Regions from separate parts of the Comamonas sp. DB36 genome, predicted to be linked through region 1. Evidence: riboswitches for the same ligand, from Rfam matches in the RefSeq annotation. Region 1 holds a riboswitch; the other holds the start of a gene.
What was found. Region 1 has a riboswitch for ZMP and ZTP ahead of glyA (serine hydroxymethyltransferase). Riboswitches for the same ligand answer to the same signal wherever they lie in the genome.
Positions count from the first base shown of each region.

Region 2: it holds a riboswitch for ZMP and ZTP, as region 1 does, so the genes downstream of both, ACSVDO_RS08785 (hypothetical protein) here and glyA (serine hydroxymethyltransferase) in region 1, are expected to answer to the same signal.

Region 1 is NZ_CP196631.1:1,410,072-1,415,764, reverse strand. Features, by position in the region: gene ACSVDO_RS06790 (DUF748 domain-containing protein) at 1-1,754, opposite strand, end outside; gene ACSVDO_RS06785 (lytic transglycosylase domain-containing protein) at 2,535-3,374, shown strand; ZMP/ZTP riboswitch at 3,446-3,609, shown strand; gene glyA (serine hydroxymethyltransferase) at 3,643-4,890, shown strand; gene nrdR (transcriptional regulator NrdR) at 4,920-5,372, shown strand; gene aroC (chorismate synthase) at 5,458-5,693, opposite strand, start outside.
Region 2 is NZ_CP196631.1:1,906,663-1,912,355, reverse strand. Features, by position in the region: gene ACSVDO_RS08810 (GntR family transcriptional regulator) at 1-189, shown strand, start outside; gene ACSVDO_RS08805 (bifunctional GNAT family N-acetyltransferase/nucleoside diphosphate kinase regulator) at 220-1,131, opposite strand; gene ACSVDO_RS08800 (cyclic-phosphate processing receiver domain-containing protein) at 1,219-1,563, shown strand; gene ACSVDO_RS08795 (hypothetical protein) at 1,635-2,345, shown strand; gene ACSVDO_RS08790 (hypothetical protein) at 2,338-2,760, shown strand; ZMP/ZTP riboswitch at 3,019-3,099, shown strand; gene ACSVDO_RS08785 (hypothetical protein) at 3,302-3,697, shown strand; gene ACSVDO_RS08780 (alpha/beta hydrolase) at 3,787-4,644, shown strand; partial or broken gene ACSVDO_RS08775 (isocitrate lyase) at 4,838-5,032, opposite strand; gene ACSVDO_RS08770 (HNH endonuclease) at 5,431-5,693, opposite strand, start outside.

The sequences.
Region 1 (5,693 bases):
CGCGCATCGCGGTAGTCCACCTGCCCGCCATCGATCACCAGGCTTTGCAGCAGCAGGCTCCAGGGACGCTGCGGACCCGGAGGCGATGCCGGCGCAGGGGCCGAAGCCGCGAGCCAGGGCTCGAACATCCAGCGGCCCTGGGCGTCGCGCTGCACGCCCACCACGGGCTGGTTCAGCGTCAGCCGCCCTATGCGCAGCTGCTGCGCGGGCAGGCGCAGATCGGCGTCTTCCAGCAGCAGTTGGCGTATGCGCGTGGGCGCGGCCTGATCCTGCAACGCCAGGTCGTCGAGCGCCAGCCGCGCGACCTTGACCACGGTCACAGCGCCGTTCCAGGCCAGGCCCAGCTGCGCCGAGGTCCGCCCTTGCAACTGGGGCTTGAGCTGGGTCGACAAATAGGAAGCGCCCAGATTCAGCGGCAGCGATTCGAGCACCACCCCGACCTGCCCTTGCGTTGCCGTGGCCTGGCCCTTGAAGGACAGCATGCCCGGCACGGCATCGCTCTTGACCGCGGCCGAAGCCAGCGCCATGCGGCCATCGAACTGCAGCGGCTGCGTGAGCGGCAGCACCAGCGCGCGCGCCTGCAGTGCTATATCGGTAAGCAGAAGATGCGCGCCCTGGGCGCCGGCCTGGGCCGACTGGTCGCGCCACTCGGCCCGGCCCTGCTCCACGCTGATCTGTGCGACCTCGACCTGCCAGGGCAAGGGCCTGGCCGCGCCCGCCGGCGTGGCCTGGTCCTGGCCGCCCAGCGCCAGCCAGTTGATCACTCCACGCGCATCGCGCCCGGCCTGCACGCGCGGCTGCGTCAGCACCACGGAATCGACCAGGATCTGCTGGCGCAGCGGCTGCAGGTCGCGCAGCGCCACATCCAGGCGCTCGAACTGCAGCAGCTCCCGGCCCCGGGCATCGCGCAATTGCGTCTGGTGCAGCGCGAGCTGGCCGCGCACCTGCACCTGCGTCTGCTCGACCTGCTCGAAACCGATTTCGAGATCCGCATCGAGCCGGCCCGCGACGACATGTACCGGCAGCGCCTTGGGCAAATAGCCGACGAAGTCGGCCAGGTCCAGGTCCTTGAACGCCAGGCGCAGCTGCGTGGCCCGGGTGGTGAGAAAAGGCGTGCTCAAAGCCGAGGAATCGAACTCGCTGCCATTGAGCGCGAACGCCAGCCGCGGCGCGACGCGCACTTCGCGCGCCGATGCCAGGGTGCTCAGAAACGGCAGGTTCAGTTGCAGGTCACGCACCTGGTGCGTGCGCTCGACGAGCGCGTCTTGAAAATCCACCGAACCGCCCTGCACCTTGATGTTGTAGAGCGCAAAGCGCTGCGGCCCGCTCTTGTCATCGGGCGCGGCGGAATCGGCCAGGCGCTGCAGGATATCGTCGATGTCATAGCGACCCGCGCCGGTCTGCGCCAGATGCAGCACCGGTGCGTCGACTTCGATCGCATCGAGCACCGGCGCCAGGCGCAGCAGCGACTGCATTTCCGCATCCATATATATACGTTGCACGGACAGCAGCGGCTGGGCGGCCCCCGGTAGACCGTCGATGCGCAGGCCGTTGAGCGCCAGCTCGAGCGTCCAGGGCTTGAATTGCACGGACTCGAGCGTCACCGCGCGGCCGAGCTTCTCGGCGCCCAGCCGCTGGATCTGGCTTTTGAGCACGGCGGGCACGGCCAGCCACAGCAGCAGCCACAGCGCGAGAAGGGCCGACAGCGCCAGCGCGGCGTGGCGCAAGGCCCGTTTTCTATTCAAAGGTTTCATGGGGTGCTCAAAGTGTTCACTGCGCGCGGCCCGAGGCGCTGCGCAGGCGCCATTGCACCAGAAAACCAGAGTGAGCAAAAGTAAGAGCGGCGCCCCCCAGATGCAGGCATCCCAACGGCAGCATCTCGATCCCAGGGCCGGGCTGCCGGTCCAGCTGCATTGCGAACTGCACAAATAGAAAGCCCGGTCAGCGGCGGGGCCGATGACCGGGCTTTACGGCAGGCTCCAAGTCCTGTGCCGTGGGGATTGCAACCGGGAGAGGATGGTCCTGGTTGCGTGGAAGCATCGATTGCTCCCTGGAGGCCTTAGGAGACAGTCAAAGGACAGGAACTGACAGATTAAGTGCCGTTCCGCCTTTAAACGCTCTTCCAGCAGTCAACTGCCATGGCAGTCAGGTACAGAATAAGCGAGCTGCAATGCAGCAATCCAATGAGTTTTTGCAATGATCCAAAAAACTTAATAGGACTGTCACAAACAGCTGTCAATCCGAAAATTCCAGGGGACAAAACGCCGGAAATATGCGTTTCCATACAGCTTTTTATATGCATTTTAAATCTAACAACTATTTTTTATAGTATTGACTTAGCATTAGGTGAACTTCTAGAATCCGCCATTCTCGAAAAAGAGACCCTCTCTTCGCTGCACGCAAGTGCTCAGACCACTTCCTTCGATGCCTTTCCGGCACCGTACCCAAGGATTGCAGCGCGCCAATCTAGGCGTTCGCCCCATGCCCCCTCACGGGTCAGCAAAGCGGGGTGACGCCTCTTGAAAGGAATCAATATGCCTGCATTAGCGAAAGCTTTCGCTGGAGTGCGAACCTTTGCGTCCGATGTGACCGACGGTTTTCTCGATATCACCCACAACGGCTTTGCCCTGCTGGGCCTGGCCGTGGCCTTCGTGGCCATCACCTTGTTCGCCCGCCCCGACCTGCGCCTCGAAGGCGAAGCCCATCTGCGCGACTGGCTGCAGGCGCGCCAGGTGGCCGTGATCGACATGCCCACCGAGCCCGATGCCATCGATCGCGCCACGGCGAGCAATCCCAAGGACCTGCCGCGCGAGCAGGCCGCTGTCGCCTTCTGGCTCAGCAAGAAGTACCGCGTCGCGCCCGAGCCGCTGGCCGCGCTGGTCTCCGAAGCCTACTCGCTGGGCCAGAGCAACAAGATCGATCCGACGCTGATCCTGGCCATCATGGCCATCGAATCGAGCTTCAATCCCTTTGCGCAAAGTTCCGTCGGTGCCCAGGGCCTGATGCAGGTCATGACCAGCGTGCATACGGACAAGTATGAAAACTTCGGCGGCCGCCTCGCAGCTTTCGACCCCGTGACCAACCTGCGCGTGGGCGTCAAGGTGCTCAAGGACGCGATTGCGCGCGCGGGCTCGGTCGAGGGCGGCCTGCGCCACTATGTCGGCGCCGCCAACCTGCCCAACGACGGCGGCTATGCGGCCAAGGTGCTCGCCGAGCACAACCGCCTGCGCCAGGCCGCGGGCCTGCGCCCTGTCCCTGCCGTCGTCCCCGCCCAGCCGCTGCTCACCGTCAAGCAGACCGCTCCCCTGGCCGCCCCCGCGGCCGAACCTGTCGCCAGCGCCGGCGAACAGGTCGCTTTGAACACCAACCTCTGATCGAAGTACCCCGCGCTGCGCGCATTCGCAGCAGGCCCTTTGCCGCACGGGCATCTGGGCTCAGCTACACTACCGGGGTACGCAACTGGCGATAGGCGCAGTCCAGTAGGTCGAAAGACCGGACTGCCGCTGACGTGGAAACCAGCGGATGTCATCCGTGAACCACCGGGGAGCGTACCGCCCAGGCATAACGGATCCCGCCTGAAGCGTTCCGCCGTTCGCCTGGGCAGCCCTTGGCCTCAAGGGACTACAAGTTCATAGGACTGCCATGTACCACCGCAATATCACTGTTGAAAAAGCCGACCCCGAACTGTTTGCCGCCATCCAGGCCGAAAACCAGCGTCAGGAAGATCACATCGAGCTGATCGCCAGCGAGAACTACTGCTCGCCTGCCGTGATGGAAGCCCAGGGCTCCCAGCTCACGAACAAGTACGCCGAAGGCTATCCAGGCAAGCGCTACTACGGCGGCTGCGAAAACGTCGATGTGGTCGAGCAACTCGCCATCGACCGCGTCAAGCAGCTGTTCGGCGCCGATGCCGCCAACGTGCAACCCAATTCCGGTTCCCAGGCCAATCAGGCCGTGCTGCTGGCTTTCCTCAAGCCCGGCGACACCATCCTGGGCATGAGCCTGGCAGAAGGCGGTCACCTGACCCACGGCATGCCGCTGAACATGTCGGGCAAGTGGTTCAACGTCGTTTCCTACGGCTTGGATGCCAAGGAAGAGATCGACTACGACGCCCTGGAAGCCAAGGCGCGTGAACACAAGCCCAAGCTGATCATTGCCGGTGCCTCGGCCTACGCGCTGCGCATCGATTTCGAACGCTTCGCCAAGATTGCCAAGGAAATCGGCGCCATCCTGTGGGTGGACATGGCCCACTACGCCGGCCTGATCGCCGCGGGTGTGTACCCCAACCCCGTGCCCCACGCCGACGTGGTCACGACCACCACCCACAAGAGCCTGCGCGGCCCGCGCGGCGGCGTGATTCTGATGAAGGCCGAGCACGAGAAGGCCATCAATTCGGCGATCTTCCCCGGCCTGCAGGGCGGCCCGCTGATGCACGTCATCGCTGGCAAGGCCGTGGCCTTCAAGGAAGCGCTGACGCCCGAGTTCAAGGCCTACCAGGCCCAGGTCGTGAAGAATGCACAAGTGTTCGCCGAAACGCTGATCGAACGCGGTCTGCGCATCGTCTCCGGCCGCACCGAAAGCCACGTGATGCTGGTCGACCTGCGCGCCAAGGGCATCACCGGCAAGGCCGCTGAAGCCGCTCTGGGCGCGGCCCACATCACCATCAACAAGAACAGCATCCCCAACGATCCTGAAAAGCCGATGGTGACCAGCGGTATCCGCGTGGGCACGCCCGCGATGACCACGCGTGGTTTCAAGGAAGAAGAAGCCCGCCTGACGGCCAATCTGGTTGCCGACGTGCTGGAGAACCCGACGGACGAAGCCAACCTGGCCGCGGTGCGCGCCAAGGTCGCGGCGCTGACCGCGCGTTTCCCCGTCTACCGCGACTAAGCCTCTCGCTATTCGGTCCGCCCTGAGCCATGAAGTGCCCTTTCTGCAGCCATCCTGACACCCAGGTGGTCGAGACCCGCGAGGCGGAAGACGGCGGCTTCATCCGCCGCCGCCGCCAGTGCGGCGGTTGCGACAAGCGCTTCACGACGTACGAGCGGCCGGAAGTCAGCTTCCCGGCCATCGTCAAGAAGGACGGCCGGCGCATAGAGTACGAGCGCGCCAAGCTCAGCGGCTCGTTCTCGCTGGCGCTGCGCAAGCGTCCGGTGAGCACCGAACAGGTCGATACCGCGATCGAGCGCATCGAGGAAAAGCTGCGCAACCTGGGCCTGCGCGAAGTGGCGTCCAGCCGCATCGGCGAGTTGGTCATGCACGAGCTCAAGCAGCTCGACAAGGTCGCCTACATCCGCTTTGCTAGCGTCTATCGCAGCTTTGAAGACATCGAGGACTTCAAGAGCGTGATGGACGAGGTGCGTAGAGGATAGAGCCCCCACCGGCCGGGCGGCAGAAACTCAAGCACCCCATGAAAAAGCCATCCCGAGGGATGGCTTTTTTGCGTGCCAAGCGCCTTCAGAGCAGCGAGGACGCTATCGGCGCGACGCCGTGGCGCACATCGCCGCACTGGGCGCGGTGCCGCAGCGCGTGGTCCATGACCACCAGCGCCAGCAGGGCTTCGGCAATCGGCGCGGCGCGAATGCCCACGCAGGGGTCGTGGCGGCCCTTGGTGATGACTTCCGTGGGCTGGCCGTGCACGTCGATGGAGTCGCGCGGGCTCAGGATGGAGCTCGTGGGCTTGATCGCGATCG
Region 2 (5,693 bases), 500 kb from region 1:
CTGGCCTTCGGATTGCTCAACGATCCGGAGTTCCTGCACGCGCCTTATGTGAGCATGAACCAGCGCCTGATGGAATTGGTCGAGGCCGACCAGATGGCCGAAGCCTCGGCCGCGCTCAACGACTATCTGGTGCACTCCGAGCGCATCGTGCTGGCCGTGTATGCGCGCCAGATTGCGCAGGACGCCTGACCGCCTGCGCCCTGCACCTCCCAGGGGCTTCTACAGGTGGAAATCGCCCGCGGCTTCCGGCTGGTAGAGCACTTTTTCGATACGGATACGCCGGGTGCGGTCAGGAACGCGCCAGTCGATGAAGTCGCCTTCCTTGTAACCCAGGATCGCCGTGCCTATGCCGGAGCACACCGACAGTTTGCCTGCGCTGTCGTCCGCGTCCTGCGGGTAGACCAGGGCCACCTCCACGGGCTCGTCGTCCAGCTGCAGCAAAGCCCTGGAGTTCATCGTGACCACATTGCCCGCGACTTCCTGCGCCTCGACAACGATGGCCCGCTCGATCTCATGTTCAAGCTCGAACACCGCCGCATCCTGCTCGAGCGCGACCAGACTGCTCAGGCGGGCCTTGTCGATTTCGGTGATGTAGATCCCGGTGGGATCCTGCGCAGCACTTTCGCGCAACAGCCGCAGATAGCGCTGCGAAGTCATGGAAAACGAATTCAGCGCAGGCGTTTCGCTCTCCAGCTCGAAACCGCAGCGCAGAAAGGCCTTGAGCGAGCGCGCATTTTCCACGTGGATCTTGGCCTTGAGCTTCTCGGCGCGCATCTCGAAGAAGGCCAGCTTCATGCCTTCGCGAATGGCGCTGGCACCCAGCTTGCGGCCCCAGTTGTCGCGGTCGCCTATGACCAGCACGATTTCGCAGTCGGAACCTGTCTTGACCAGGCGCACAAAACCCACTGGCACATCATGCCGGTCGTAGGCCATGAAGAACCGGCCGCCCTGGTTGAACAGATGCGTCAGAATGGGCAACTGGACCCGACCGATGACCTGCTCGATGAAGCGCGACACATTGCGCGAATCACTCAGATAGCGGATGACGCTCTCATCATCCAACCAGTCCATCAAACTCAGCGCATTTGCCCGAGTGATCTCCGGACATAGCGAAATGAAAGGCTTGCTCATCTTCACCACATTTGGTTGCAAGTATGAAAGCCCTTCATGGCCACGGCCATGACGGTTCTTTCGGGAAAGCGCTGATTCTAAGCCAAGGTGCCGATCCTAATCATCGGCGCGCCTTCGCGGCTGGAGGCGCTTCGCACACACGGGGGCCTTGGGTTGCTCCATTGCTGCGCGCGAGGAGCTTGCGCATCAACGCCTTGCAGCATCACGCCACGCCGAGCGGTTGGAACCAGAAGGTTGGCACCAGTGCATTCTGGGCCCGATGAGGAAATCAGACTCCTTGAAACCGGTGCCGGTAACGAGATTCGCCTGGATCATGATCTGGGCAACGAAAGCCGAGGCACGGGCTACGATATGATTTTGTGGATCGAGGAGGCCGTGGCACTACGTAGCTCAAACCTCCAAAAATCTATGTCCAATCCACGAATTTCTTAGGCGACGAAAAAAATGCGGGCAGGAGTGCAAGTTACCGAGCAGTCGTCAACCCGCTCGCAACTTTTTGAATAATGGAACTTGATAATTTGCTGGATGCCTCCTTCGACACGACATTTGCCGGCCGGCCAAATCTACCTTGGTGGCCTTGGGTCGGGAAGGATTTCTCAACCTCTAAGGTCCGGACGATGTTGCTCGGCGAGAGCGTCTACAACTGGGGGGACGGGTTCGTTGCGCGCTACCAGCGAACCGATGGCCTGCGGGAGACACACCGCCGTCACGCCCTCGACTATCGGCGCGACTCCCCCTATGTTCGCAATATCGAGCGAGCGATTTACTGTGCGTCCCAGCCAAGCGAGGGCCAAAAACGAGCGTTCTGGTCATCGGTGGCATACCACAACCTGGTGTTGCAGCCTCTCGAGTGCATTAAGAAGCGGCCGTGCCATAACCAATATCTGAAAGGCTGGCAGGAATTTCTTGACCTGTCCCGCTTGATGGCGATTGACCAAGGCATTGTTTATGGACTTGAAGCGAAGAAGATGGGCGCGCTAGTGGAAGCCATCAAGCTGCGCGGAGCATTCCTCAAACAGAGCCCCCTGCCATCGAAGGTTGGTAGGACGCGGCCGCGTTTGATTACTGTCGTCGACGAGGGCCGCGTGCTCAAGCTACTCTTCATTCGACACCCGAGCGCCTTCTTCAGTTGGCGTAAGTGGGCTCCGGTCATTCGCGAACATCTTCCCACTCAGCTGGATACCGTCGGCAAGACCTCGGAGGCAATTGCATGAAGACGCCACGCTCCGGGTGAATCGCACCCAGTGCGATTCAAACCACTCTTCTGCACCGTTGAAATCGGCCAAAATCAAAAAAATCGTCAACGGAGGAAAAATGAATCGGTCTTTAGCTCGCATTCATCTTGGCTTGGTCATCTTCTATGGGCTTATCGCGACATTCATCTGCACCGTGTATTTAGCTGGCGATCAATCCGATACCACAGGTATTCTGATTCTTCTTGCTATGTTCGCAGCACTCCCGACTTTGCATCTTGTAGCTTTGCGGGGTGTTAGTACTGGTCAGGCATGGGGACGCTCGCTCTCTCGCACTCTTGGTTTCTTGCTGCTCTTCGCTGTGCCTATCGGCACCATTCTTGGGATCTTCGTTCTTGTGCGAACAAGGCCCAAAGATTGGGAGCATGCGCCGTAACCATGGTCGACCAGTTCCGCATGGGCACTTATCTTGCTCAATCCGGCCAGCTGCGACCCTTGAATGTATCCCGCAGGCGACGGCTTTGGGTCGGGCCGAGCCCTTCAAGACAGCCGCGATCGGCCAGGAGCGGCCGGTCACCCCCGCTGCTCAACTTGCGCTGTAGCAGGCATTCGAATTCCATACTGCGTAGTCTTTTGCCGGCAAATGTCAGCCAGGAGGACCCGCTTGTCATGCTATTTGCAATCACGTATTCTGATGGTGTCATGTGACTGGCGAAATGATGGAGCACCATCGGGGAGCATGACCTACGTTGAGCCGATCGCCTGGGCATCTTGATAGTCCTCCCAGGAGATCCGATGACCAAAGCCTCTGGCTCTACGCCACTCCAGACCGCTTGTTACACCCCGATCCATGTACGTCATTGCCTATTTTTTAATTGAAGCTTGCAATGACCGGCATGTGCATTCCTCAATTCTGTTCGCCTGAGTCACTTGACTTAAATAGGTCGCCCATTAGAGTGCCGGCGCGATTCTACGATGTGCCTTTCAACTTCGATCGGTATCCCGGCGCCCCAGGGGTGAGCGGCTTTACCGGTGGTGCCAACTGCCAGTTGTACGCCTATGAGTTTCTGCGTGAGCACGGGTATTCCATTGGTAACTTGCGTTCCAGCAATTTGTGGGAGGATACGGAGTACACCTACGAAGTTGCTCCACCCCAAACGTTTGACATCGCGATGGTGCACGACCGCCCCGAGGCATGGGGCGCGCATGTGATGGTTTGTGTGGGGAACAACCTATTTCTGCATCTGTCCGGACGCATTGGTAGGCCAGCTGTTGAATCCTTGGATGAGATCATGGCCCGCCCTTACTACCAGTATCTTATTGGCTTCAAGCGGTGCCATTCCCCCAGCCCGACTTTGGGAAAAGACGAATGACAGGTATGGGAATAGGCTGAGCGGCATCAACCAGTCGATAGTCGTCTTCGGAGAGCGTCTGCTGACGGCGAGCTATTAGGAGACGTTCCATGCAGGAAAGCAAGCGATCTTGGAAACCGTGCGGACTGCGCCGCATCTGCGCAATCTCGCTTGGTTTTTTTGCCGCAATTACGTTCGCGCGAGCTACCGAAGAGCCTACGCAACAGCTTGCGACACCTAGTGGCACGGTGTACCGAAACATCGCGGGCCGCGACCTTCGAGTATTCGAGTTTCCGCCGCAGGCCGCCTCAGGTAGCGCGCAGCCTGCCATTCTTTTTGTACAAGGCGGCGCATGGACGCGTGGCAGCCCTGAGCAACTCTTCAGGTCGGCGAGGTACTTTTCAGACAAGGGATTCGTATCTGTAGTTCTTGAATACAGATTGGCAGACGCAACGAATTCGCCAGTCGAATCATTCTCGGATGTGTGCCATGCACTCGCGTTCATGAGGAAGAATGCAGACAGGCTTGGTCTCGCTCCATCGCGGATTGCCCTGTGGGGAATTTCGTCGAGCGGTCAACTTGTGGCTTCTGCGGCGACGGTCGGTTGCAATTCTGTAGACGGCAGCACTGGCAATGACGGCCCTGACGCCTTGCTTCTAGTCTCGCCCGTAGTGGATGCCGTTGCCGACGGGTTATTTCGTGACCTGATGAAAGGACACGGCAAACCCTCGTCCTTGTCGCCCATGCACACCTTAACCAAGAGCATCGCGCCCACCCTCATCATGCAGGGAGACGTCGATAAGACCACACCTATTGATAGGAGTCGGGCGTTCTGCGACCGAGCGCGGAGTGTCGCCAGCCATTGCGAACTCATAGCTCTTGCGGGCCAGGGGCACGTGCTTGATAAATCAGCGCGGGACCAAGTACTAGACCGCCAGGCGAGGTTTCTTCGGGAGCTCTGGAAGTGACCTGATGACCGACTACTTTGGGTTGCATCGGCCGGCTGAATCCACAGTCGAAAGCCGTCAGTGACGATAGGACCGCAGCCTCCACAGCTGAATCCAGACCCACAAAGCAAAAACCACCTGACACCAAAGCATCAAGTGGTTTTTCCCCCTGCCCTCCCCCAGCGCCCTCACGAGCGCCAGGAGCCGCTGAAGATCAGTGGAACTGCTCTTCTTCGGTGGAACCGGTCAGTGCCTTCACGCTGGAAGTACCACCCTGGATCACCGTGGTCACATCGTCGAAGTAGCCCGCGCCCACTTCCTGCTGGTGCGACACGAAGGTGTAGCCTTTTTCACGCGCGGCGAATTCGGGTTCCTGGACCATGTTCACGTAGTGCTTCATGCCTTCGCCAAAACATAAAATCCAGAATGCCAAACGCAGTAGGATTGTCGGCCGACTCCGGATTTTTTGACGATTCTGAAGATACATCTGTAATCGAATGACTATGATCATCTACAAGATCATGCTTCAATGGCTTGGGTCGTTTGCTTCAAAGGTTGGAATTTTTCAAGACCTCGTTCAGTTATGCGCGGACGATACGTCGGTGCTTTGACGTGATGGTGAGGGCATTAAGGTAATTGTAGTCGTCGCAAGTTGTGATTTCGCGGTGCAATTTAGAGAGCTTCTCGTACGGGGGATGCCCGGCATCGCGTTGCTGCTCGGCTATTCAATTCGCGTAGCCGAATATCAGATGCTCAACTGATGAGGCAGCCAATATTTATTATTTCCACCTTTATGGGAGCGAAGAATCAACCCTGTCGGAATTCGATCCGATGAGTCTTAAGGCGCGTATCGCCAGAACGCACATGGAACTCCCATACACCCAACTCAACAACTTCGAACGATACAACGCACTGAACGATGCATCTAGGCGTCAAGTCATGAGTTGGATTACCCGGTATGTCGACCGCCTGAATACCCACGATTTCACCACTCGGCGACATCACATCGATGGTAAGCCGTATCAATGCGTCCTCCTCTATCCCGGCCGTCTCTACGACAACAATAAGCC